DNA from 2 places in the Bacillus sp. FSL H8-0534 genome. Region 2 is predicted to be linked to the other one. Evidence: predicted binding sites of a transcription regulator. Region 2 holds the regulator's gene; the other holds the start of a gene.
The links. Region 2 encodes CtsR, which represses protease genes until heat stress. Its sites were predicted from a motif close to ATGGTCAATAAAGGTCAAACA; they were not measured.

Region 1: the regulator CtsR is predicted to act here: its motif matches at 8,424-8,444, upstream of clpB (ATP-dependent chaperone ClpB).

The regions. Positions count from the first base shown of each region.
Region 1 is NZ_JBBOUC010000001.1:1,879,732-1,891,961, forward strand. It holds gene fabF (beta-ketoacyl-ACP synthase II) at 620-1,858, opposite strand; gene fabH (beta-ketoacyl-ACP synthase III) at 1,890-2,822, opposite strand; gene MHH71_RS09845 (ComZ family protein) at 3,168-3,341, opposite strand; gene MHH71_RS09850 (NAD-dependent epimerase/dehydratase family protein) at 3,758-4,618, opposite strand; gene MHH71_RS09855 (hydrolase) at 4,676-5,410, opposite strand; gene MHH71_RS09860 (YjzD family protein) at 5,568-5,750, shown strand; gene clpB (ATP-dependent chaperone ClpB) at 5,789-8,389, opposite strand; gene MHH71_RS09870 (YjzC family protein) at 8,596-8,775, opposite strand; gene MHH71_RS09875 (Cof-type HAD-IIB family hydrolase) at 9,319-10,128, shown strand; gene MHH71_RS09880 (hypothetical protein) at 10,229-10,369, shown strand; gene MHH71_RS09885 (DUF3813 domain-containing protein) at 10,370-10,567, shown strand; gene MHH71_RS09890 (YitT family protein) at 10,595-11,452, opposite strand; gene MHH71_RS09895 (DUF3941 domain-containing protein) at 11,560-11,691, shown strand; gene prsA (peptidylprolyl isomerase PrsA) at 11,815-12,230, shown strand, end outside.
Region 2 is NZ_JBBOUC010000001.1:3,019,994-3,032,223, forward strand. It holds gene disA (DNA integrity scanning diadenylate cyclase DisA) at 1-1,025, opposite strand, end outside; gene radA (DNA repair protein RadA) at 1,029-2,405, opposite strand; gene clpC (ATP-dependent protease ATP-binding subunit ClpC) at 2,500-4,935, opposite strand; gene MHH71_RS15495 (protein arginine kinase) at 4,958-6,022, opposite strand; gene MHH71_RS15500 (UvrB/UvrC motif-containing protein) at 6,027-6,575, opposite strand; gene MHH71_RS15505 (CtsR family transcriptional regulator) at 6,724-7,185, opposite strand; rRNA gene rrf (5S ribosomal RNA) at 7,413-7,528, opposite strand; rRNA gene MHH71_RS15515 (23S ribosomal RNA) at 7,579-10,500, opposite strand; rRNA gene MHH71_RS15520 (16S ribosomal RNA) at 10,646-12,197, opposite strand.

The DNA of each region.
Region 1 (12,230 bases), 1.1 Mb from region 2:
TATATATGCAAGAAAAGGAGCGAACGCGAAGTGATAAAATGAAACTTTTGATTGGCTTTACTTTGTTTCTGATTGCGCTATTTCATCTTTCCTGCGCCCAAAAAGATTAGTAGTAAAGTCCTGATGCCGAAATAAATCCCCTTCATTTTTACTACAATTATTTATAAGCTTTAAATACTAACACTACGTTATGACCACCGAATCCTAGTTATGGCTATGCAATCAAAAGCTGACCCGCTCTCACTTTCTACTTTTGTTTTCACATGGTATGGGGCGAAAACAGGCACTGACCGCTTCTACACATGATCGGACGCTCTCTTCCATCCAAAAAAGGGTGTTTTAAGAAGTAGCTCTCCTTTGCTACTTCCCAAAACACCCTTTTACTACATTATTTATAAGCTTTAAATACTAACACTACGTTATGACCACCGAATCCTAGTTATGGCTATGAAATCAAAAGCTGACCCGCTCTCACTTTCTACTTTTGTTTTTACATGGCATGGGGCGAAAACAGGCACTGACCGCTTCTACACATGATCGGACGCTCTCTTCCATCCAAAAAAGGGTGTTTTAAGAAGTAGCTCTCCTTTGCTACTTCCCAAAACACCCTTTTACTACATTATTTATAAGCTTTAAATACTAACACTGCGTTATGACCACCGAACCCTAATGAGTTACTTAAAACAGTGCGTACTTCTTGATGTCTCGCTTTGTTTGGTACGTAATCTAAATCACATTCTGGATCTGGTGTTTCATAGTTAATTGTTGGCGGAATCACTCCATCTGTAATAGATTTAACAGAGAAAATCGCCTCAACAGCGCCAGCTGCTCCTAATAAATGACCAGTCATTGATTTTGTAGAGCTAATCGCTACTTTATATGCATGTTCACCAAATGCTTCTTTAATTGCCATCGTTTCGTATTTCTCATTCGCATCTGTACTTGTACCATGCGCATTAATATAATCGATATCCTCAGGCTGAAGACCGGCATCTGCTAATGCTTGACGTATCGCACGAACACCGCCCTCACCGCCAGGAGCAGGCATTGTAATATGGAACGCATCACCTGTTGCACCATATCCGACAAGTTCAGCATAAATACGTGCACCTCGTGCTAACGCATGCTCCAACTCTTCTAGTATAAGAATACCAGCTCCTTCTCCCATTACAAATCCACTACGATTTTTATCAAATGGACGACAAGCAGTTGCTGGATCCTCATTAAATGTTAATGCTTTCGCTGAACTAAATCCTGCAAATGCCATACTTGTTAACGGCGCCTCTGCACCGCCTGTAATCATTGCATCTGCATCACCGCGCTGAATGACTTTAAATGCGTCACCAATTGAGTTTGCCCCAGATGCACAAGCTGTCACAGAACAAGTATTAATTCCTTTTGCACCTGTAGCAATTGAGACTTGGCCCGCAGCCATATCAGGAATCATCATTGGTATCAAAAATGGACTTACACGGCGCGGGCCTTTTTCCGTAAAGATTTTAAATTGCTCTTCATACGTTTCCATGCCACCAATACCAGAACCTATCCATACACCAATACGCGGTGCATTTTCTTCTGTAATGTCCAACTTTGCATCTTCAACTGCCATTTTCGCTGCTGCTACCGCATATTGTGTGAAGCGATCCATACGGCGCGCTTCTTTTTTCTCAATATATTTTTCAGCTTCAAAGTCGTTAATTTCCGCTGCTACTTTTGCTGGAAATTGTTCCGGATCTAAGCGTGTAAGCCGTCCGATTCCAGATACACCATTTTTAATGTTTTCCCAAGCTGTTTCTACATCTGTTCCGATCGGCGTAACAGCTCCTAGTCCTGTAATTACGACACGCTTCTTTTCCATACAAAATACACTCCTTTTTTTCTCTCAGTCCTTATTTGCCCCAACGAAGAGCGACTGCTCCCCATGTTAATCCGCCACCAAAGCCGACTAATATAATTAAATCACCGTCTTGAATACGTCCATTTTGCAATTCCTCTACCATCGCAATTGGAATTGAAGAAGCTGACGTATTCCCAAACTTTTCAATTGTTGTACTCATTTTTTCTTGTGGCAAACCTAATCGTTCCCTTGCCGATTCCATAATACGAATATTTGCTTGATGCGGAACTAAAAAGTCCACATCTTCTTTCGTAAGACCTGCTTTTTCTACAACACGAAGACAAGAATCACCAAGTTGACGAACAGCGAATTTAAAGACTTCTCTGCCATTCATCATAACATATTCATCTTGATAAAGGTGCTTGCCACCACTTCCATCTGCGCCTAATTCAAATGAAAGGATACCGTTTCCTTCTGAAACAGCTCCCATTACAACAGCACCTGCTCCGTCTCCAAATAACACTGCCGTATTGCGGTCGTTCCAATCTACAATTTTAGATAATTTATCACTACCAACTACTAATACGTTTTTATAAGTTCCAGTTTGAATAAATTGCTGCGCTGTAATCATTCCGTACATAAAGCCCGCACATGCTGCACCTAAATCCATTGCTGCTGCATGTTTCGCACCAATTTGTTCTTGAATTACACAAGCAACGGCTGGAAAAGAGCGATCTGGCGTTACTGTTGCAACTAAAATAAGGTCAATTTCTTCTCCACTAATCCCTGCATTTTCAATAGCTTTCTTGGCAGCTTCTACCGCCATATATGAAGTATCTATTGTATCATCGGCAATGCGTCTCTCTGCAATTCCCGTTCTCGTACGAATCCACTCATCAGATGTATCCATGATTTTCTCTAAGTCGTGATTTGTGACTACTTTTTCTGGCACATATCTTCCGATCCCTAAAATGCCTACGTTCACATCGCAGCCCTCCGTTTTATATCAATTATTATGACTTGGTACTAATTCTAAAACATAAATGTTTATTTGTCTAGAATATATTTCTAAGTAAAAAAATAAAGCCGACATATTGTCGACCTTATCTCATAGTAGAACCAAAAGCAAACTACCTATATATCCCGCTCTTTTCCAATTGAACTCCCCCCTCCTTCACTTTGCTTAGAAGAGGGAGCCTTCTCGGTTAAAATGACAAAAATACTTCCGTATCTGCTTTTACTTGGCGTGGGGCAGAAAAAGGCTCTGACCGTTTCTATGCATGGCTAGATGCTCTCTTCCTCCAAAAAAAGGGTTTTTGTCTAGTTCACCTTATTTTCCCGCTTTTCCAAGCTCATATGCTTCGTTCATTACTTTCATTAACAACTCTAGTACTGGCTGCGCTTTTTCCATATCAAGTGCAATCCCATTATCATCCAAAATGGCCTTTGCTTCCGGCAGGTGTTTCATAGCGATTTGTAAAAACTGCATATTTTTTTCATTCATATTTCTTCATCCTTTCCATAAAAGGAGCACTAATCTCCTTACTTCTACACTATATAAATTCCTTTTGATTTTTCAACATATAAGTCGGTGCTACAAAAACAAAAGGTGACTTGCACTCGTGTTCTCTCTTTGTTTTTAACTTTTGGTATGGGGTATGGCTTCTATGCATGGGCGGATACTCTCTCCCACCTAAAAAAGAAAGGTTTTATATCGGTTTTTCAATTTGTATTTATATTGATTTTCCAACATACAAACCACGGCTATGAAAATAAACGGAGATTTTCACTCGTTTTCTCCTTTTGTTTTCACTTGGCATGGGGCCAAAAAAGGACCTGACCGCTTCTATGCATGGGCGGATACTCTCTCCCACCTAAAAAAAGGTTTTATATCGGTTTTTCAATTTATATTTGTATAGTTTAACATATGTTATGTTCTTCGTATAACTCTTTATATCGTTTTAAATGTGTCAATTGCTTATTTAAACCGAATTCTAACGGCGTGTTTTTCACAATACAAACACTCTTTATCTCTTCTCCTTTTACTTCTTTAACAGTTTTTTTCACTTTATGCTCGGCATTTAAAAGGATAATTCCTTTTTCCCATAGATTTTCTTTACCACTGATCATATTATATACACCTAAATTTTCTATGGTTTTACCTTTTTCCCATAAATATTCACACACATCTTCTACATAAAGAAGGTCCTCTCCATTTTCATTTTGAAGAAGCTCATATTCCTTTTCCATAAGTTCAGAAAGAATAAGCCTGTGGTACGTCATAAAGGAAGGCTGCCATGGGCCATATAAAGTTGGAACACGAAGTATACTATAACGAATATTCCCCTTCTCCACTTCTTCCTCTACTTTCATAAATAATCGTTTATTTTCAGATTGATCTTGCACATTTGCTATTTCAATAGAAGAAAGTACATTTAGCTTCAGTTGTTTTCTTTCGCACATATGAATGACGCGCTTTAAATATTGTAAAATGATTCGTTCATTTCGAAATCCGCTTTGCCTGTTCGGTTCACATAAACAAAAGTAAGCCGCATCAAATTGATCGGTTTCTACTGTCTTCCATCCGCTCTCATCTCTTATAGACGAATACATAAACAAATCATTCCGCCCAATTAGAAATAACTTTTCTTCACTTACTTTTGACATACTTTCCAGATCAGCAAAATCAAGGCCATATACTTCTACTTCTTCCGCAAGCATTTTATTTACAAGATGATAGCCTACAAACGAAAGTGCTCCTATAATTAGTACGCGCTTCATGTCACCAACCCTTTCTCCCTCTAAACAAATAGCTCCTCATTTATGTATATTGGAGCTTCATAAATCTTCTTCATATTTTTTAAAGAAATGACATGTATGTTGAACCATCTTATATTTTACATGTTGCAAATGAAACGATAGTGAGGTCTCACAATTTTTATTTATCCGCTTTTTTTCATATTCACGTAACAATTGCTTGCGCGCTTTTTGTTCTTGTGTGGATACAAATATTTTTACAGGCACACAAGAAGGTAAATAAGAAAAAGACTTCTTAGCAATTTCCGCTTCTAACTGAGCTTCCTTCACATCATACGCAAGCAATAACTCTCTCACTAACCTTTTATAGAAAAATTTATGCTCTTTTTCAAATTCCACATGTGCAGGCAAATCTAGGCATGGAGTAAGCATCACTACAGATCGAATACATTCTGGGTATCGATTCATCATTTCAAGAGCCACAAGAGCCCCCATTCCATCTGCAATGATATGAATTTGTTCGTTTAGTGTTTCTTTTTTCATAACAACATGATACAAACGCTTCGCTAAACGAACCGATTGATCATTCCCCCAATGTCTCCCGTATAAATTAGATGAAAAAACGGTATATCCATTTTCTATCAGCCCATTTAAAAAATGAGCGCGCCCCGCATGCTGCGTCCATAAACTTGTACCATTCTCAATAAAATAATTGTAATCACCAAGAAGCATGACACCAAATCCATTGGGCTTCTCTGGCAAATAAATCACACATGGTTCTTGTTCTAAGTAAAAAAAACGTTCCGTAACACTCATCATTCTCCCGCCTTATTTTCTAAACATAAAAACTACTCCTTTATAATGTATGAAAGGAATACAATTTTGCTTTGAAAAATCTACAAATATTTTTTCTATATTCTTTTTTCAATTGTGTTACAATAAGGACAGATTGAACGAATAGGGGTGTGAAAAGATGCGTGTAATTTGGGCCTTTATTTGGTCGTTCCTGCTTGTACATATGATGAGCTATGTAATTAGCTCTATGACCGGCGGTGTATACGATTTCCAACAAGCGTCTATTTTCTCAGTTGTTCTTGCTGTGCTTGTAATGGCAATTGCAGCAGCAATTCCAAACGAACCAGTAGAACAACACTAATAAAGAAAGAGCCCGGATTCAATCTCCGGACTCTTTTTTTATTGGACATGAACAACTAGTTCGTTATTTTCCACATCAACAACTACATGACTATTATCAGTAATTGTTCCCGCAATCAATTCCCGTGCTAACTTTGTTTCAACTTGACGCTGTACATATCGTTTTAATGGACGCGCTCCATACATCGGATCGAACCCAGATTCCACAACAAACTCTTTTGCTACTTCTGTTAATTCCACTGTAATATGACGATCTATTAAACGCCCTTGTAACTCTTTTACAATTTTATCAACGATTCCTTTGATCTCATTTGTTGTAAGTGGTTTAAATAAAATAATTTCATCCACACGATTTAAAAACTCTGGACGAAAATGTCCTCTAAGCTGCCCCATAACAAGATCTCTTGCTTCCTCTTTAATTGTACCATCTTCTTGTAACCCTTCTAATAAATGCCCTGAACCAATATTTGATGTCATAATAATCACTGTATTTTTGAAATCCACTGTTCGTCCTTGTGAATCCGTAATACGCCCATCATCTAACATTTGTAATAAAATGTTGAATACTTCTGGATGTGCTTTTTCAATTTCATCTAATAAAATAACGGAATATGGTTTACGGCGTACGGCTTCTGTTAATTGTCCACCTTCCTCATATCCTACATATCCAGGAGGAGCTCCAATCAAGCGAGACACAGCATGTTTCTCCATATACTCGGACATATCAATGCGAATGATTTGCTCTTCACTATCAAATAAAGATTGTGCTAATGTTTTCGCAAGTTCTGTTTTCCCAACGCCTGTTGGTCCTAAGAAAATGAATGAACCGATTGGACGATTTGGATCTTTAATACCAGCGCGAGCACGAAGAACTGCATCCGCCACAAGACTAACTGCTTCCTCTTGCCCAATAACACGTTCTGATAAAATTTGCTCTAAGCGTAGCAGTTTTTCACGTTCACCTTCTACAAGCTTTGCAACTGGTATGCCAGTCCAACGTGAAACGATATTTGCAATTTCTTCTTCACTTACTTCTTCACGAAGCAAACGGTTCTCTTGTTCGTTATGCGCTCCCGTTTCTTCCGCCTCTCTTAATTCTTTTTCCACTGCTGGAATTTTACCATGACGAAGCTCTGCTGCTTTATTTAAGTCGTAATTCCCTTCTGCTTCTTCTAATTCACGACGTAAACGTTCAAGGTGTTCCCTTAAGTCACGAACTTTATGGATTTCTTCTTTTTCTTTTTGCCATTGCGCTCGCATTCCATTTGCAACTTCTTTTAAATCAGATAGTTCACGTTGCAATGTTTTTAGTCGCTCTTGACTACCACGATCCGTTTCTTTTCCTAAAGCAGCTTCTTCAATTTCCAGCTGCATAATGCGGCGCGTTACTTCATCCAATTCTGTTGGCATAGAATCAATTTCTGTTCGAATTGTTGCGCACGCTTCATCAACAAGGTCAATCGCTTTATCTGGTAAAAAGCGATCAGATATATATCGATCAGACAATACAGACGCCGCTACAATCGCACGGTCATGAATATTTACACCATGATAAATTTCAAAGCGCTCTTTTAAACCACGTAAAATAGAAATTGTATCTTCTACCGTTGGCTCTTCCGCTAACACTTGTTGAAAACGACGTTCTAGCGCTGGATCTTTCTCAATATATTTTCGATATTCATCTAAAGTAGTCGCTCCAATACAATGAAGTTCACCGCGTGCAAGCATTGGTTTTAACATATTCCCTGCATCCATCGCCCCTTCTGTTTTACCAGCACCAACAATTGTATGGAGCTCATCAATGAATAAAAGAATACGCCCTTCACTTTTTTTGATTTCATTTAACACAGCTTGCAAACGTTCTTCAAACTCACCACGGAACTTTGCACCCGCCACAAGCGCGCTCATATCTAACGCAAAGATTGTTCTATCTTTTAATCCTTCTGGTACATCTTTTCGCACAATTCGTTGTGCCAATCCTTCAACAATTGCTGTTTTCCCAACGCCTGGTTCACCAATTAAAACAGGGTTGTTTTTTGTTTTACGAGAAAGAATGCGGATAACCCGGCGAATTTCGCTATCACGACCAATGACAGGATCAATTTTCCCTTGTCTTACTTCTGCCACTAAATCACGGCCATACTTTTCTAACGCTTCATATGTTACTTCTGGATTTTGACTAGTCACTCTCTGATTCCCCCGAACTTCCATTAAAGACTGTAATAATGTATCCTTCGTAATGTGAAATGCTGTGAACAAGTGATTCATATCACCTTTTTCCTCGCAAAATGCGAGCAATACATGTTCCACTGAAATATATTCATCTTGCAGTTTTTTTGCCTCTGCCTCTGCTTTAACGAGTAATTGCCCTAAAGCATTTGTCACATACACTTTGCCAGCTTCTACACCACTTCCTGTAACAGATGGTTTCTTTTGAAGCAATCTTTCTACTTCTTTCGTTAATTGTTCTATATTGACATTCATTTTTTGAAAAATACGCACTGCTAATCCATCTTGCTGCTGTAATAATGCAAGTAATAGATGAACAGTATCAACTTCTTGATGATGATGAGATACCGCTAAAGATTGAGCACTCATAATTGCTTCTTGTGTTTTCGTCGTCATTTGATTTAAGTCCATCTTCATAAACCTCCAAACATTGGAATCCTCTTGATGTTTGACCTTTTTTGATTTTTTGACTTTATTTGACCTTTAATTTAATTATACGCCAATTGTCTTTTTTATACAATGAATTTGATTATGAAATTTGAACTTTGTTTCCCAAAAATAGTATGTATACCTCTGCTCTTCAATCACAAAAGCCGCAATATAAATTGCGGCTTCTCTTACGGCTTTCTTTTATATGTCCACTGGCGGTTCTGATTCGAATTCTCAGGAAACCTTTGACCAGCAGTTAATTTTACCAGTTGTGGATCTTTAACCATACTTCCTGTTTCACCAATTTCTACATAAATCCCATCATTTGGTGCTTTCTGTCCAGAACGAAACCTATGATTTTGTCCCATTTTCATTCTCCTTCCATGACATCTTTACACCGTTAGTATATCCATTTTTGAGAAAGCCTTTCTGTTATGTTTAGGAAACGAGTCATATTTTTTATTACTGTTCATATGTATGACTTTACATGATAAAGCAGGAGAACAAGCATCACTTGTTGAAAAAAAAGAAACCGACCTATTCTAGGCCAGTTCCAAAGGAGAGTCAAACATATACGAGAAGATTACATGTTCATTATATGTCTTGCTGCGCCCGTAATGTAACCCTTTTCACAAATTGTACAAAATGAAAGAAACATTATTTGAACTTTCAAAAAAATCATTGACTTTTCTGATTTTGGGTAGGAAATAGTGGACACTAACATGTTTCGCGACGTAAGATGAATATATAATGAAACTTCCATTCATGGTTGTTTCTCCCGCATTAACGGGGGATGGAGACCCCCGCTGATGGAAGTTCCACTTTATCTATACACTTTCCAACCTCTTATTTCTGCATCTTAAAACGGAAATACAGATAGAAACAAAAAATTTTTCATAAGAGGTGAAAACATGAAAAAACAACATTTAATCGCATTAGATTTAGATGGCACTTTACTTACAGACAATAAAATTATTTCCGCACGAACAAAGCAAACAATTGAAAAAGCAAAAGAACAAGGACATGTTGTTGTCATTTCAACAGGACGTCCATTTCGCGCTAGTCACGCTTATTATAAAGAACTTGGTTTGAATACACCTATCGTTAACTTTAACGGCGCTTATGTTCATCACCCGCTTGATACAAATTGGGGAACGCACCATTCCCCCCTTGAGCTTTCTACTGCACAAGAAATCGTTCGGGCTTGCTTTGATTTTGGCGTTAAAAACATTTATGCCGAAGTAATTGACGATGTATATGTTCGCGAAATTGATGAGGATAAAAAGCATATCTTTGAATTTGGCTCTCCAAATATTTTCACAGGAGACTTACTAAACATTTTGCAAGATCATCCAACATGCTTATTAATCGATGCACTGGATGAGCAATCAACAGCTATTCGTAAGCATTTAACAGATATGCATGCAGAAGTGATTGATCATCGAAAATGGGGTGCTCCTTGGCCGATTATTGAAATTGTGAAAAGCGGCCTCAATAAAGCGATTGGACTTCAAAAAGTTTCTAGCTATTATAACATTCCACAAGAACGAATTATTGCGTTCGGTGACGAAGACAATGATTTTGAGATGATTGAGTTTGCAGGTCACGGCATCGCCATGGGTAATGCCATTCCTGAATTAAAAACATTAGCGAATCATACGACATTAACAAACGAAGAAGATGGAATTGCTCTTTATTTAGAAGAGGTTCTTGGATTGTAATCTAAAAATTCCCTACTTATAGTTTGGCTCAAAACGCTCATACTATAACTAGACACAGCGATGTGTCAGTTGTTTTCTGCTAAAAAAGGGGGAATTACGAATGGGTAAAAAGAACAAATCAAAACGCTTCACCCAACAAGGGGCCGATGCTGTTATGAAGCATGCTGAAAGATTCCCGTACCGCGGTACATTAGCTGATGCAGAAAAAGAACGAAACAACTCTTCTCTCGGAGGGGTTTAAATGGGTAACTTATTATTTCAGCAAGCACGAGATGCTGTTGCAGGCGCCGTTTCTTGTTCAAGCGGCACAGAACAGCGGGAACTCGTTTATAGAGCCAAAAATGCTTTGCAATCCGCTTATGCCAATTCTTCAACTGCTGAAAAGGTACAACTGCGTGAGATGCAACAGCAACTGCAAAACATTACTAACACACATTAAAACAAGAGGACCGATTCCCGGTCCTCTTTAATCTTTCCGAAACAACCCAAATATACCGACCGTTTGAATGACATTTGTAAATGCGCCAGGATCTACCTGTCTAATAATTCTCTCTAGTTCATATAGCTCGTAACGGGTAATCACAATCATTAGCATTTCTTTATTTTCATTTGTATATGCCCCTGTCGCTGGTATAGTTGTAATACCGCGTACTAAACGTGCTTGAATCGCTTTTCGTACATCTTTACCATTTTTCGTAACGATAAATGCTGTAATTTTCACATGACGAGTATGAATTGCATCAATAATCCTCGATGATACATATAGTGTCACTAACGTGTATAACGCTTTTTCCCATCCGTACAAATAGCCAGCTGCAATAATGATGATTGCATTAAAGAAAAAGAAATATGTTCCGACAGGCTTATCTTTTATTTTTGACAAAATCATTGCAATAATATCTAAACCACCTGTGGAAGCTCCCCATTTTAAGGCAATTCCTACCCCTATCGCTGAAATGAGACCACCAAAAATAGCATTCAATATAATATCATTTGAAACAGCCTTCACTGGTATAATTTCTAAAAACAGTGTCATAAATACAACACATAAAAAACTAAATAACGTAAACGCTTTTCCGACCTTTTTCCATGCTAAAATAACGACCGGAATATTAAATAAAGCAAAAAGTACTCCCGTCGATATGTGAATCGATGCAAAATCGCCTAACACTTGCGAAAGCAATTGAGATAATCCCGCGAAACCGCTCGCATATACTTTTGCTGGCGTTAAGAACAAGTTCATTCCAATTGCATTTAATAAACCTGCGATGATAACAACAATTAGTTTTTTCGTTAATTCGGCATAATTTAATTTTAAGTCCATACCCCATCCACCTTTATACATAATAGGTTCACCACTACTCGTATACATAGTCTTTACGAAAACGGAAATGATAAACGTACAACTGTTTAGAAATGGAGTTGATATGTATGCCGCATACAAGCGATAATGACAAAAAAGCACGCGATAATAATGCAAAGCGCACACAAAAAAATGAACAAGAACAAAAAAATATTCAGCAAGGAAAACGTGCATACTCTAAAAAAACAGATCATCTTTAATTATTTCGTACATCAACATAATTGTTGATGTACTTTTTTATTTCACAAAAAACATCTCAAATTCACTTCTTGTTCACTTCTCTATTTTACAATAATAACAGCATAATTAGATGAGGTGTTAGGATGAAAAGAAAACAATTATGGATAGCAACAGCTGCGCTCGGAACGTTAATGCTGTCTGCTTGTGGTCCAAAAGATAACTCAGAGGCGATTGCAACATCAAAAGTTTCAACCATTACAAAAGGTGATTTTGACAAGCAGTTAAAAGAACGGTACGGAAAAGATATGCTATATGAAATGATGGCACAAGATATCATGACAAAAAAATATAAAGTATCTGATGATGAAGTCGATAAAGAATTCAAAAAAGCAAAAGATCAATTTGGTGATCAATTCAAAACGGTATTAGAAAGTAACCGCCTAAAAGATGAAGATGACTTTAAAAATCAAATTAGGTTCAAATTAGCAATGAACGAAGCCATTAAGAAAAGCATTACAGATAAAGATGTAAAAGCAAACTATAAACCTGAAATTAAAGC
Region 2 (12,230 bases):
TCTCGTATTTTTTTCGCCCGAACTTCTCCAATTCCTTCTACATCATCTAACTCATTAATACTTGCACGACAAACGCCTTGCAATGTTTTAAATCGATTGATCAAATTTTCAATAATAAGAGGTGGTACCCGAGAAATTTTACTTGTAATCCTATATCCTCTCGGTGTAACACTTTCCTCTAAACTCATTTGCCCTGGGTAACCAAGCAATTTCACTAAATCACTATCTTCTAAAAGCTGTGCATTTGCAAGTTCCTGTAATTTTTTTAAAATTTGATAGTGATCCTGCGTCTTTTCTTGATAGTAGTCTTTAATTAATAATGCTGCCTCTGCTTCCAAATCAGCCAACAGCTCAGTAAGCTGTAAACGAATAAGTCTACCTTCTGTTCCTAATTCATGAATATAACTTAGAATTTCATTCTTAATACGGAGTACCATCTCGACACTATGTAGGACGTGGACCACTTCAGACATCGTAACAACTTCCTCAAATTCTAGAATACCCAAGTTCGTAATACCATCATTCCATACTGCTTTATATTTTTCTAAAGTTTGAATAGCCTGATTTGCCTTTGTTAAAATAACGCCTATGTCTTTTAGTGTATAACGTAAACCTCCCTGATATAGCGTAATTACGTTACGTCTTTGTGAAATAGCAACAACAAGACTTCCTGTTTGCTTCGCTACACGTTCTGCTGTGCGATGACGCATTCCTGTTTCAATGGAATCAATAGATGACTCGGGAACTAACTGTGCATTTGCAATTAAAATTTTACTTCCCGTCTCATTTAAAATAAGAGCTCCATCCATTTTTGCTAGTTCGTATAAACTAGCGGGAGAGAATGCACAATTAATGTGAAATCCTCCATCAACAATGCTTTTAATTTGATCATTATACCCAAGGACAATTAAGCCACCTGTTTGCGCACGAAGTACATTATCTATGCCTTCTCGCAAAGGTGTCCCTGGTGCAACAAGCTGCAAAATATTAATCATACTTTTGACACGTTGCTTGTTTTCTTCCATAGCCTAGCCTCCTAATGTCAAACGAAGCGCCTCTCCTAAATTAGAAACACCAACTACTTCAATCCCCTCAGGAATTGTCCAACCCCCTAAATTTTTTTTCGGGATTATGGCACGCTGAAATCCTAATTTAGCCGCTTCTTGTACTCGTTGTTCAATTCTCGATACCCTTCTTACTTCTCCAGTTAACCCAACTTCTCCTATTACCGCATCGGTCGGGGCAGTTGACTTATCTCGAAAACTCGATGCAATACTTAAAGCCACTGCCAAATCAATTGCTGGTTCATCCAATCTCAATCCTCCAGCAACCTTTAAATACGCATCTTGGTTTTGCAATAATAAACCTGCTCTTTTTTCTAGCACTGCCATAATAAGCGATACACGATTATGATCAATCCCTGTAGCCATTCTTCGTGGATTTCCAAAACTAGTAGGAGAAATTAATGCTTGTATTTCTACTAAAACAGGCCTTGTCCCTTCCATAGAAGCAACAACTGTAGAGCCAGCAACTCCAACAGGTCTTTCTTCTAGAAAAATTTCAGAAGGATTTAATACTTCCGCAAGACCGAGTTCCTTCATTTCAAAAATACCCATCTCATTTGTAGAACCAAAGCGATTTTTAACCGCTCGCAAAATACGATATGTATGATGACGGTCTCCTTCAAAATAAAGAACCGCATCCACCATATGTTCTAACATACGCGGTCCTGCAATTGCCCCTTCTTTCGTTACATGTCCTACGATAAAAATTGGAATTCCTTTCGTTTTTGCAAGTTTCATCAGTTCCGCTGTACATTCACGTACTTGCGAAACACTACCTGGTGCTGAGGTTACTTCTGGCAAATAAATAGTTTGAATGGAATCAATGACAACAAAGGAAGGGTTCATTTCATCGATATGTGCCGCAATTCGCTGTAAATCTGTTTCCGAAACAACAAATAAGTTGCTTCCATTTACATGTAGACGATCTGCACGAAGTTTAATTTGTTTTGCTGATTCTTCACCAGATATATACAATACATCATACGAAGAATCTGCTAATTGCGATGATATTTGTAGTAGTAAGGTTGATTTTCCAATTCCAGGATCTCCTCCAATAAGTACGAGGGAACCGTCAACAATTCCTCCACCGAGTACACGATTAAATTCTTGAAATTTTGTTTCAATCCGTGCCTCTGACTTTGTTTCTACTTCTGTAAGACGCCTTGGCTTTGTTACTTCCGTTTGAATCGCATTTGCATAGTTGATGCGACGCGATGATACAACTTGTTCCATCTCTTCGACAAGCGTATTCCATTGCCCACATCCAGGGCACTTACCCATATATTTTGGTGACTGATAACCACATTCTTGACATATAAATTTCGTTTTCTTTTTAGCCATCTTGTTTTTACTTCACTTCACTTTCATCTATAAACATACATCCTTCTCGTACAAGAAAGAGGGCTATTATTTAGCCCTCCTTGTTTGTCTATACTTATTTTACCTTTTCTGCACTGCGAATGACAAATGATTCCCCTTCGGCGTCAAAGACAACTTTTTGACCTTTCTCAATTGCTCCTTTTAGAAGTTCTTCTGACAATCGATCTTCCACATGTTTTTGGATTGCTCGACGAAGTGGACGAGCACCATACTCACGATCGAATCCTTTATCAGCAATCGCTTCAATTGCTGTACTTGTTAACTCTAATTCAATCTCTTGTTCTTTTAACCGATTTACTAATTGATTAACCATAAGCGTTACAATTTCTTGAATATGTTTTTTCTCAAGCATATGGAAAACAATGATTTCATCAATACGGTTTAAGAACTCTGGACGAAATGCTTTTTTCAATTCATCCATTACTTTACCCTTCATATCTGAATAATCACGACTCTCATCTTGTACGTTAAAACCGAGATGTTTATTACGTTTTAATGCTTCGGCACCAACGTTAGATGTCATAATAACAATTGTATTTCGGAAATCAACTGTACGCCCTTTAGAGTCTGTTAAACGCCCATCTTCTAGCACTTGCAGTAAAATGTTAAATACATCTGGATGTGCCTTCTCTACTTCATCTAACAGCACGACAGAATATGGTTTGCGACGAACTTTTTCTGTTAATTGGCCGCCTTCTTCATATCCCACATATCCTGGGGGAGACCCCACTAAGCGAGAAGTAGAATGTTTCTCCATATACTCAGACATATCAATACGAATCATTGCATCTTCATCACCAAACATAGATTCTGCTAATGCACGCGCAAGCTCCGTTTTACCTACACCAGTCGGTCCTAAGAAAATAAATGAACCAATTGGGCGTTTCGGATCTTTTAAACCCGCTCTTGCGCGGCGCACTGCTTTCGCTACTGCGACAACAGCTTCATCTTGGCCAATTACACGGTCATGTAAAATGGATTCTAGATTCAATAATTTATTTGTTTCTGTTTGTGCAAGTTTAGAAACCGGAATACGCGTCCACGTAGAAACAACATTTGCAATGTCTTCTACTGTTACTTCTGAATTTTCTTTTCCTTGCTGCTCTTTCCACTGACGTTTTGTATCCTCTAATTTTTCACGTAAACGTTGTTCCATATCTCGTAAAGAAGCTGCCTTTTCAAATTCTTGGCTCTGTACGGCTGCATCCTTTTCTTTTCGAATTTCTTCAAGTTTCACTTCAAGTTCTTTTAAATCTGGTGGTGTTGTATAAGAACGTAAGCGTACTTTTGAAGCTGCTTCATCGATTAAGTCAATTGCTTTATCAGGTAAGAAACGATCTGTAATATAACGATCCGAAAGTTTTACAGCTGCTTCAATTGCATCATCTGTAATGGAAACGCGGTGATGCGCCTCGTAACGATCGCGTAACCCTCTTAAAATTTGAATCGATTCTTCTAAGCTTGGCTCGTCAACATGAATTGGTTGGAAACGTCTTTCTAGTGCTGCATCTTTTTCAATGTATTTACGATACTCATCTAATGTTGTCGCCCCAATACATTGCAATTCACCACGTGCTAATGATGGTTTCAAAATATTGGATGCGTCAATTGCACCTTCTGCACCACCTGCACCAATTAATGTATGAAGTTCATCAATAAATAGAATGATATTACCAGCTTGGCGAATTTCATCCATCACTTTCTTTAAACGATCCTCAAACTCACCACGGTATTTCGTGCCAGCAACAACTGTACCCATATCTAACGTCATAACACGCTTATCGCGTAATGTTTCTGGAACTTCATTATTTACAATTTGCTGTGCTAGACCTTCAGCAATTGCTGTTTTACCTACCCCAGGTTCTCCAATTAATACTGGGTTATTCTTAGTTCTACGGCTCAATACTTCAATAACACGTTGAATCTCTTTACTACGGCCAATAACAGGATCTAAGCGTCCTTCACGTGCAACAACTGTCAAATCTCGCGCTAAACTATCAAGCGTTGGTGTATTTGCATTTGCTGATGCACCACCTTGATGGCCTGATGTAGCTTCATTGCTTCCAAGGAGCTGCAATACTTGTTGTCTTGCTTTGTTTAAACTTACGCCTAAGTTATTTAAAACACGCGCTGCAACACCTTCACCTTCACGGATCAATCCTAGTAAAATATGTTCCGTTCCAACATAAGAATGACCTAGCTTACGTGCCTCATCCATTGATAACTCAATTACTTTTTTGGCACGCGGTGTATAATGAACAGTTTGAGACATCTCTGTTCCACGACCAATTAATGCCTCTACCTCTTTTTGTACCTTCTCTGGACTTAGCCCAAGAGCAATTAACGCTTTAGCTGCAATTCCTTCCCCTTCGCGTACAAGCCCAAGTAAAATATGTTCTGTACCAATATTATTATGCCCAATGCGAATTGCTTCTTCTTGAGATAAAGCTAATACTTTCTGTGCTCTTTCTGTAAATCTTCCAAACATCATAGAAATCGCCTCCTACTTGCGCTCAATTTTGTTCAATTCGTAGTCTTTCACGGATTAATGTCGCCCTTCGATAATCCCTTTCTTCTGGGCTTAAAGGACCTCCTGCGTATTGCTGTAAAATTCCTGGCTGAGTTAGTACCATTAACTCTGTTAAAATATTTCTTGATATATTTTTTATATAATCAAGATCAATACCTAACCGCATATCTGACAGACAAGTAGCAGCTTCTGCCGATTGAATTAATCGACTATTAGCCAGTACACCGTAAGAACGATATACTCGGTCTTCAAGTTCAATACTTGAATTTTTCATAATTAGTTCTCGAGCTACTCTCTCTTGTTGTATAAGCTGATGAACAACACTCTCTAAATCTGCTATAATATCTTCTTCTGATTTTCCTAATGTCATTTGATTAGAAACTTGAAATATATTACCTAAGGCTTCGCTACCTTCACCGTATATTCCTCTTACGACTAAACCTAATTGTTGAATTGCTTGTATAATACGATTTATCCGTTTCGTCAAAACAAGTGCTGGTAAATGCATCATTACAGAAGCTCGTAACCCCGTACCAACATTTGTGGGGCAACTGGTAATATAGCCAAGCGATTCATCAAAAGCATATTCAACTGCTTTTTCAATCCATGTATCCATTTTGTTTGCGCTTTGCAGTGCTTCTGATAATTGCAGCCCTGAGAATAAACATTGAATTCGCACATGATCTTCTTCATTAAGCATCACACTTATATGTTCACTTTCTGATAGTAGACAAGTACCAAATTCCGTTCCAGCAAGATTAGGACTAATTAAATGTTTTTCTACTAAAACTCTTCGCTGAAGCGGTTTTAGTTCATTCATTTTTAATAGTTCAAAATTCCCGAGGGATTTCACTTTCTGATTTACAAACTTCTTTTGAAATAAATTAGTAATCTGCTTAGCTTCTTCATCAGTTTGCATAATAGGGAAATGATAATCTTTTAAATTACGAGCCAAACGAATACGACTACTTAAAACAATATCAGAATCGGGGCCATCTCCCCTCATCCACGGACTAATTGCTTCATTCATAATACGATCCAGTGACATAGAACTATTCCCCCCCTCTATGCTCACTAAGCTGATTTTCAATACTTCGGATTTGATCACGCGTTTGAGCTGCTTTTTCAAATTCTTCTTTCTGTATACATTGCTTTAATTTTAATTTTAGTTCATCTAATTCTTTCTTTAGATGAATATTTCCTCCCATACGCTCGGGAATTTTTCCACAATGATTTGTATGACCACCATGAAGCCGCTTCAACATTGGCTTTAGTTGTTCCTTAAATGTCTCATAACAAGAAGCACATCCAAAGCGACCTACTTTTGCAAATTGTTTATATGTCATATTACAAGTTGAACATCGTAATACTCTTGCATCTGAAAAACTATCCTCTTGGTTTTCAAACATTGATGGTTCTCCATGTAGCAATCCAGCTAGTAAGTCATGGAAGGAAAAACTAGATTGTGGTGATTGAAAGAAAGACGTATAGCCATTTTGCTCTGCACATTGCTCACAAAGATGAACTTCCGTCTTTTGTCCGTTTATTACTTTTGTATAATGTAATGCTGCTGGTCTTATATTACAATTTTGACAAGTCATCTTATATCCCCACCTTTACAATAGGAACGATCTACCTCATGATACTTTTTATACACCACTAGATTATTTTTTTCACTGAATCTTGTCTGTAAAAAGTCCCACTATAAAATGAATTACCACTAAAAACATTTCTTAACAAAAGCTGTATTTATTTATATTTCAGTGTCCTTAACATTGCGCATAATATCCGAGCCCTAAGTTCATCTCTAGAAGGTAAATCCATTAATAATACAGATCGATCTAATACGCTCAGCATAAGTTTTGCTTCCCGATTGGTCACAATATCTTCTTCCACTAATCGTATAATGATACTTTCCGCATTCCCTTGCGCAATACTATGCTCGATCATATGAAGCATTTGATCAATAATGTCTATATCGTCATGCAATTTGACTTTGATAATGCGAATGTAACCTCCTCCGCCTCGTTTACTTTCAACTACAAATCCTCTTTCTAACGTAAAGCGAGTATTGATTACATAATTAATTTGAGACGGAACACAATCAAATCGATCCGCAACCTCATTTCTCTTAATCTCAATCACATTATTATTGCTTAAGTCAATAACTTGCTTTAGATATTGCTCAATGATATCAGATATATTTCTCATTTATCCGCCACCTTTATTGACTTTGACTATCTTTGACTTTAATTATATACGTATTAAAGAAATTTGCAACTCTTTTGCTTCCTCACTATCCTAGCCAAAATTTCTTTTCTTTAATCACTACGTTTATATTTTATACAACAGAATTAACTTCTCATTTTTATTTGTACGTATTAATACCAAATAAAAATATACAAAAAAGCACGAGTCAATTGACTCGTGCTTTAATTGCTTGGCGACGTCCTACTCTCACAGGGACAAGGTCCCAACTACCATCGGCGCTAGAGAGCTTAACTTCCGTGTTCGGTATGGGAACGGGTGTGACCTCTCTGCCATCATCACCAAACTATTGAAGGTATATTCCTTCAAAACTAGATAACATTTGCTTCATATTATATGGTTAAGTCCTCGATCTATTAGTATTCGTCAGCTCCACATGTCACCATGCTTCCACCTCGAACCTATCAACCTGATCATCTTTCAGGGATCTTACTAGCTTACGCTATGGGAAATCTCATCTTGAGGGGGGCTTCATGCTTAGATGCTTTCAGCACTTATCCCTTCCGCACATAGCTACCCAGCTATGCCCTTGGCAGAACAACTGGTACACCAGCGGTGCGTCCATCCCGGTCCTCTCGTACTAAGGACAGCTCCTCTCAAATTTCCTACGCCCACGACGGATAGGGACCGAACTGTCTCACGACGTTCTGAACCCAGCTCGCGTACCGCTTTAATGGGCGAACAGCCCAACCCTTGGGACCGACTACAGCCCCAGGATGCGATGAGCCGACATCGAGGTGCCAAACCTCCCCGTCGATGTGGACTCTTGGGGGAGATAAGCCTGTTATCCCCGGGGTAGCTTTTATCCGTTGAGCGATGGCCCTTCCATGCGGAACCACCGGATCACTAAGCCCGACTTTCGTCCCTGCTCGACTTGTAGGTCTCGCAGTCAAGCTCCCTTATGCCTTTGCACTCTACGAATGATTTCCAACCATTCTGAGGGAACCTTTGGGCGCCTCCGTTACACTTTAGGAGGCGACCGCCCCAGTCAAACTGCCCACCTGACACTGTCTCCCGGGTCGATAAGACCCGTAGGTTAGAATTTCAATACAGTCAGGGCGGTATCCCACCAGCGCCTCCACCGAAGCTAGCGCTCCGGCTTCAAAGGCTCCCGCCTATCCTGTACAAACTGTACCAAAATTCAATATCAGGCTACAGTAAAGCTCCACGGGGTCTTTCCGTCCTGTCGCGGGTAACCTGCATCTTCACAGGTACTATAATTTCACCGAGTCTCTGGTTGAGACAGTGCCCAAATCGTTACACCTTTCGTGCGGGTCGGAACTTACCCGACAAGGAATTTCGCTACCTTAGGACCGTTATAGTTACGGCCGCCGTTTACTGGGGCTTCAGTTCAGAGCTTCGCTTACGCTAACCCCTCTCCTTAACCTTCCAGCACCGGGCAGGTGTCAGCCCCTATACTTCGCCTTACGGCTTCGCAGAGACCTGTGTTTTTGCTAAACAGTCGCTTGGGCCTATTCACTGCGGCTTTCCGTTAAGAAAGCACCCCTTCTCCCGAAGTTACGGGGTCATTTTGCCGAGTTCCTTAACCAGAGTTCTCTCGCACACCTTAGGATTCTCTCCTCGCCTACCTGTGTCGGTTTGCGGTACAGGCACCTTTTATCTCGCTAGAAGCTTTTCTTGGCAGCGGGGAATCAAAGACTTCGCTCCATAAGGAGCTTCCCCATCACAGCTCAGCCTTCACGATAAGCGGATTTGCCTACTTATCAGCCTAACTGCTTGGACGTGCACAACCAATCGCACGCTTCTTCTATCCTTCTGCGTCCCTCCATTGCTCAAACGATAAAGAGGTGGTACAGGAATATCAACCTGTTGTCCATCGCCTACGCCTGTCGGCCTCGGCTTAGGTCCTGACTAACCCTGAGCGGACGAGCCTTCCTCAGGAAACCTTAGGCATTCGGTGGACGGGATTCTCACCCGTCTTTCGCTACTCATACCGGCATTCTCACTTCTAAGCGCTCCACCAGTCCTTACGGTCTGACTTCACTGCCCTTAGAACGCTCCCCTACCACTGATACCATAGGTATCAATTCGCAGCTTCGGTGGTGTATTTAGCCCCGGTACATTTTCGGCGCAGAGTCACTCGACTAGTGAGCTATTACGCACTCTTTAAATGGTGGCTGCTTCTAAGCCAACATCCTAGTTGTCTAAGCAACTCCACATCCTTTTCCACTTAATACACACTTTGGGACCTTAGCTGGCGATCTGGGCTGTTTCCCTCTTGACTACGGATCTTATCACTCGCAGTCTGACTCCTAAGGATAAGTCATTGGCATTCGGAGTTTGACTGAATTCGGTAATCCGATGAGGACCCCTAGTTCAATCAGTGCTCTACCTCCAAGACTCTTACACTTAAGGCTAGCCCTAAAGCTATTTCGGGGAGAACCAGCTATCTCCAGGTTCGATTGGAATTTCTCCGCTACCCACACCTCATCCCCGCACTTTTCAACGTGCGTGGGTTCGGGCCTCCATTCAGTGTTACCTGAACTTCACCCTGGACATGGGTAGATCACCTGGTTTCGGGTCTACGACCACGTACTAAACGCCCTATTCAGACTCGCTTTCGCTACGGCTCCGCCTCTTCAGCTTAACCTCGCACGGGATCGTAACTCGCCGGTTCATTCTACAAAAGGCACGCCATCACCCATTAACGGGCTCTGACTATTTGTAGGCACACGGTTTCAGGATCTCTTTCACTCCCCTTCCGGGGTGCTTTTCACCTTTCCCTCACGGTACTGGTTCACTATCGATCACTAGGTAGTATTTAGCCTTGGGAGATGGTCCTCCCAGATTCCGACGGAATTTCACGTGTTCCGCCGTACTCAGGATACATTCAAGAGAGAACGAAGTTTCGACTACGGGGTTGTTACCCTCTATGACGAGCCTTTCCAGGCTGCTTCGTCTACCTCGTTCCTTTGTAACTCCGTATAGAATGTCCTACAACCCCAAGAGGCAAGCCTCTTGGTTTGGGCTAGATTCCGTTTCGCTCGCCGCTACTCAGGAAATCGCATTTGCTTTCTCTTCCTCCAGGTACTTAGATGTTTCAGTTCCCTGGGTCTGTCTTCCTTACCCTATGTATTCAGGTAAGGATACCATACCATTACGTATGGTGGGTTTCCCCATTCGGAAATCTTCGGATCAAAGCTTACTTACAGCTCCCCGAAGCATATCGGCGTTAGTCCCGTCCTTCATCGACTCCTAGTGTCAAGGCATCCACCGTGCGCCCTTTCTAACTTAACCAAACTAAAATTAAAAAATATGAGCTACACTGTTATCTAGTTTTCAAAGAACATACATTTATTTCTGAGAGATAGTTCTCTCAAAACTGAACAAAACGAAACACGGAAACTTATATTGATGAACAGCGTTCATCAATTCTCCATAGAAAGGAGGTGATCCAGCCGCACCTTCCGATACGGCTACCTTGTTACGACTTCACCCCAATCATCTGTCCCACCTTAGGCGGCTGGCTCCAAAAAGGTTACCCCACCGACTTCGGGTGTTACAAACTCTCGTGGTGTGACGGGCGGTGTGTACAAGGCCCGGGAACGTATTCACCGCGGCATGCTGATCCGCGATTACTAGCGATTCCAGCTTCATGTAGGCGAGTTGCAGCCTACAATCCGAACTGAGAACGGTTTTATGAGATTAGCTCCACCTCGCGGTCTTGCAGCTCTTTGTACCGTCCATTGTAGCACGTGTGTAGCCCAGGTCATAAGGGGCATGATGATTTGACGTCATCCCCACCTTCCTCCGGTTTGTCACCGGCAGTCACCTTAGAGTGCCCAACTTAATGATGGCAACTAAGATCAAGGGTTGCGCTCGTTGCGGGACTTAACCCAACATCTCACGACACGAGCTGACGACAACCATGCACCACCTGTCACTCTGCCCCCGAAGGGGAAGCCCTATCTCTAGGGTTGTCAGAGGATGTCAAGACCTGGTAAGGTTCTTCGCGTTGCTTCGAATTAAACCACATGCTCCACCGCTTGTGCGGGCCCCCGTCAATTCCTTTGAGTTTCAGCCTTGCGGCCGTACTCCCCAGGCGGAGTGCTTAATGCGTTAACTTCAGCACTAAAGGGCGGAAACCCTCTAACACTTAGCACTCATCGTTTACGGCGTGGACTACCAGGGTATCTAATCCTGTTTGCTCCCCACGCTTTCGCGCCTCAGTGTCAGTTACAGACCAGAAAGTCGCCTTCGCCACTGGTGTTCCTCCATATCTCTACGCATTTCACCGCTACACATGGAATTCCACTTTCCTCTTCTGCACTCAAGTCTCCCAGTTTCCAATGACCCTCCACGGTTGAGCCGTGGGCTTTCACATCAGACTTAAGAAACCACCTGCGCGCGCTTTACGCCCAATAATTCCGGATAACGCTTGCCACCTACGTATTACCGCGGCTGCTGGCACGTAGTTAGCCGTGGCTTTCTGGTTAGGTACCGTCAAGGTGCCAGCTTATTCAACTAGCACTTGTTCTTCCCTAACAACAGAGTTTTACGACCCGAAAGCCTTCATCACTCACGCGGCGTTGCTCCGTCAGACTTTCGTCCATTGCGGAAGATTCCCTACTGCTGCCTCCCGTAGGAGTCTGGGCCGTGTCTCAGTCCCAGTGTGGCCGATCACCCTCTCAGGTCGGCTACGCATCGTTGCCTTGGTGAGCCGTTACCTCACCAACTAGCTAATGCGACGCGGGTCCATCCATAAGTGACAGCCGAAGCCGCCTTTGAATTTCGCACCATGCGGTGCAAAATGTTATCCGGTATTAGCCCCGGTTTCCCGGAGTTATCCCAGTCTTATGGGCAGGTTACCCACGTGTTACTCACCCGTCCGCCGCTAACTTCATAAGAGCAAGCTCTTAATCCATTCGCTCGACTTGCATGTATTAGGCACGCCGCCAGCGTTCATCCTGAGCCAGGATCAAACTCTCCAATAAAGTTAGTTTGTCTAGCATCTAAAATAAAAATTG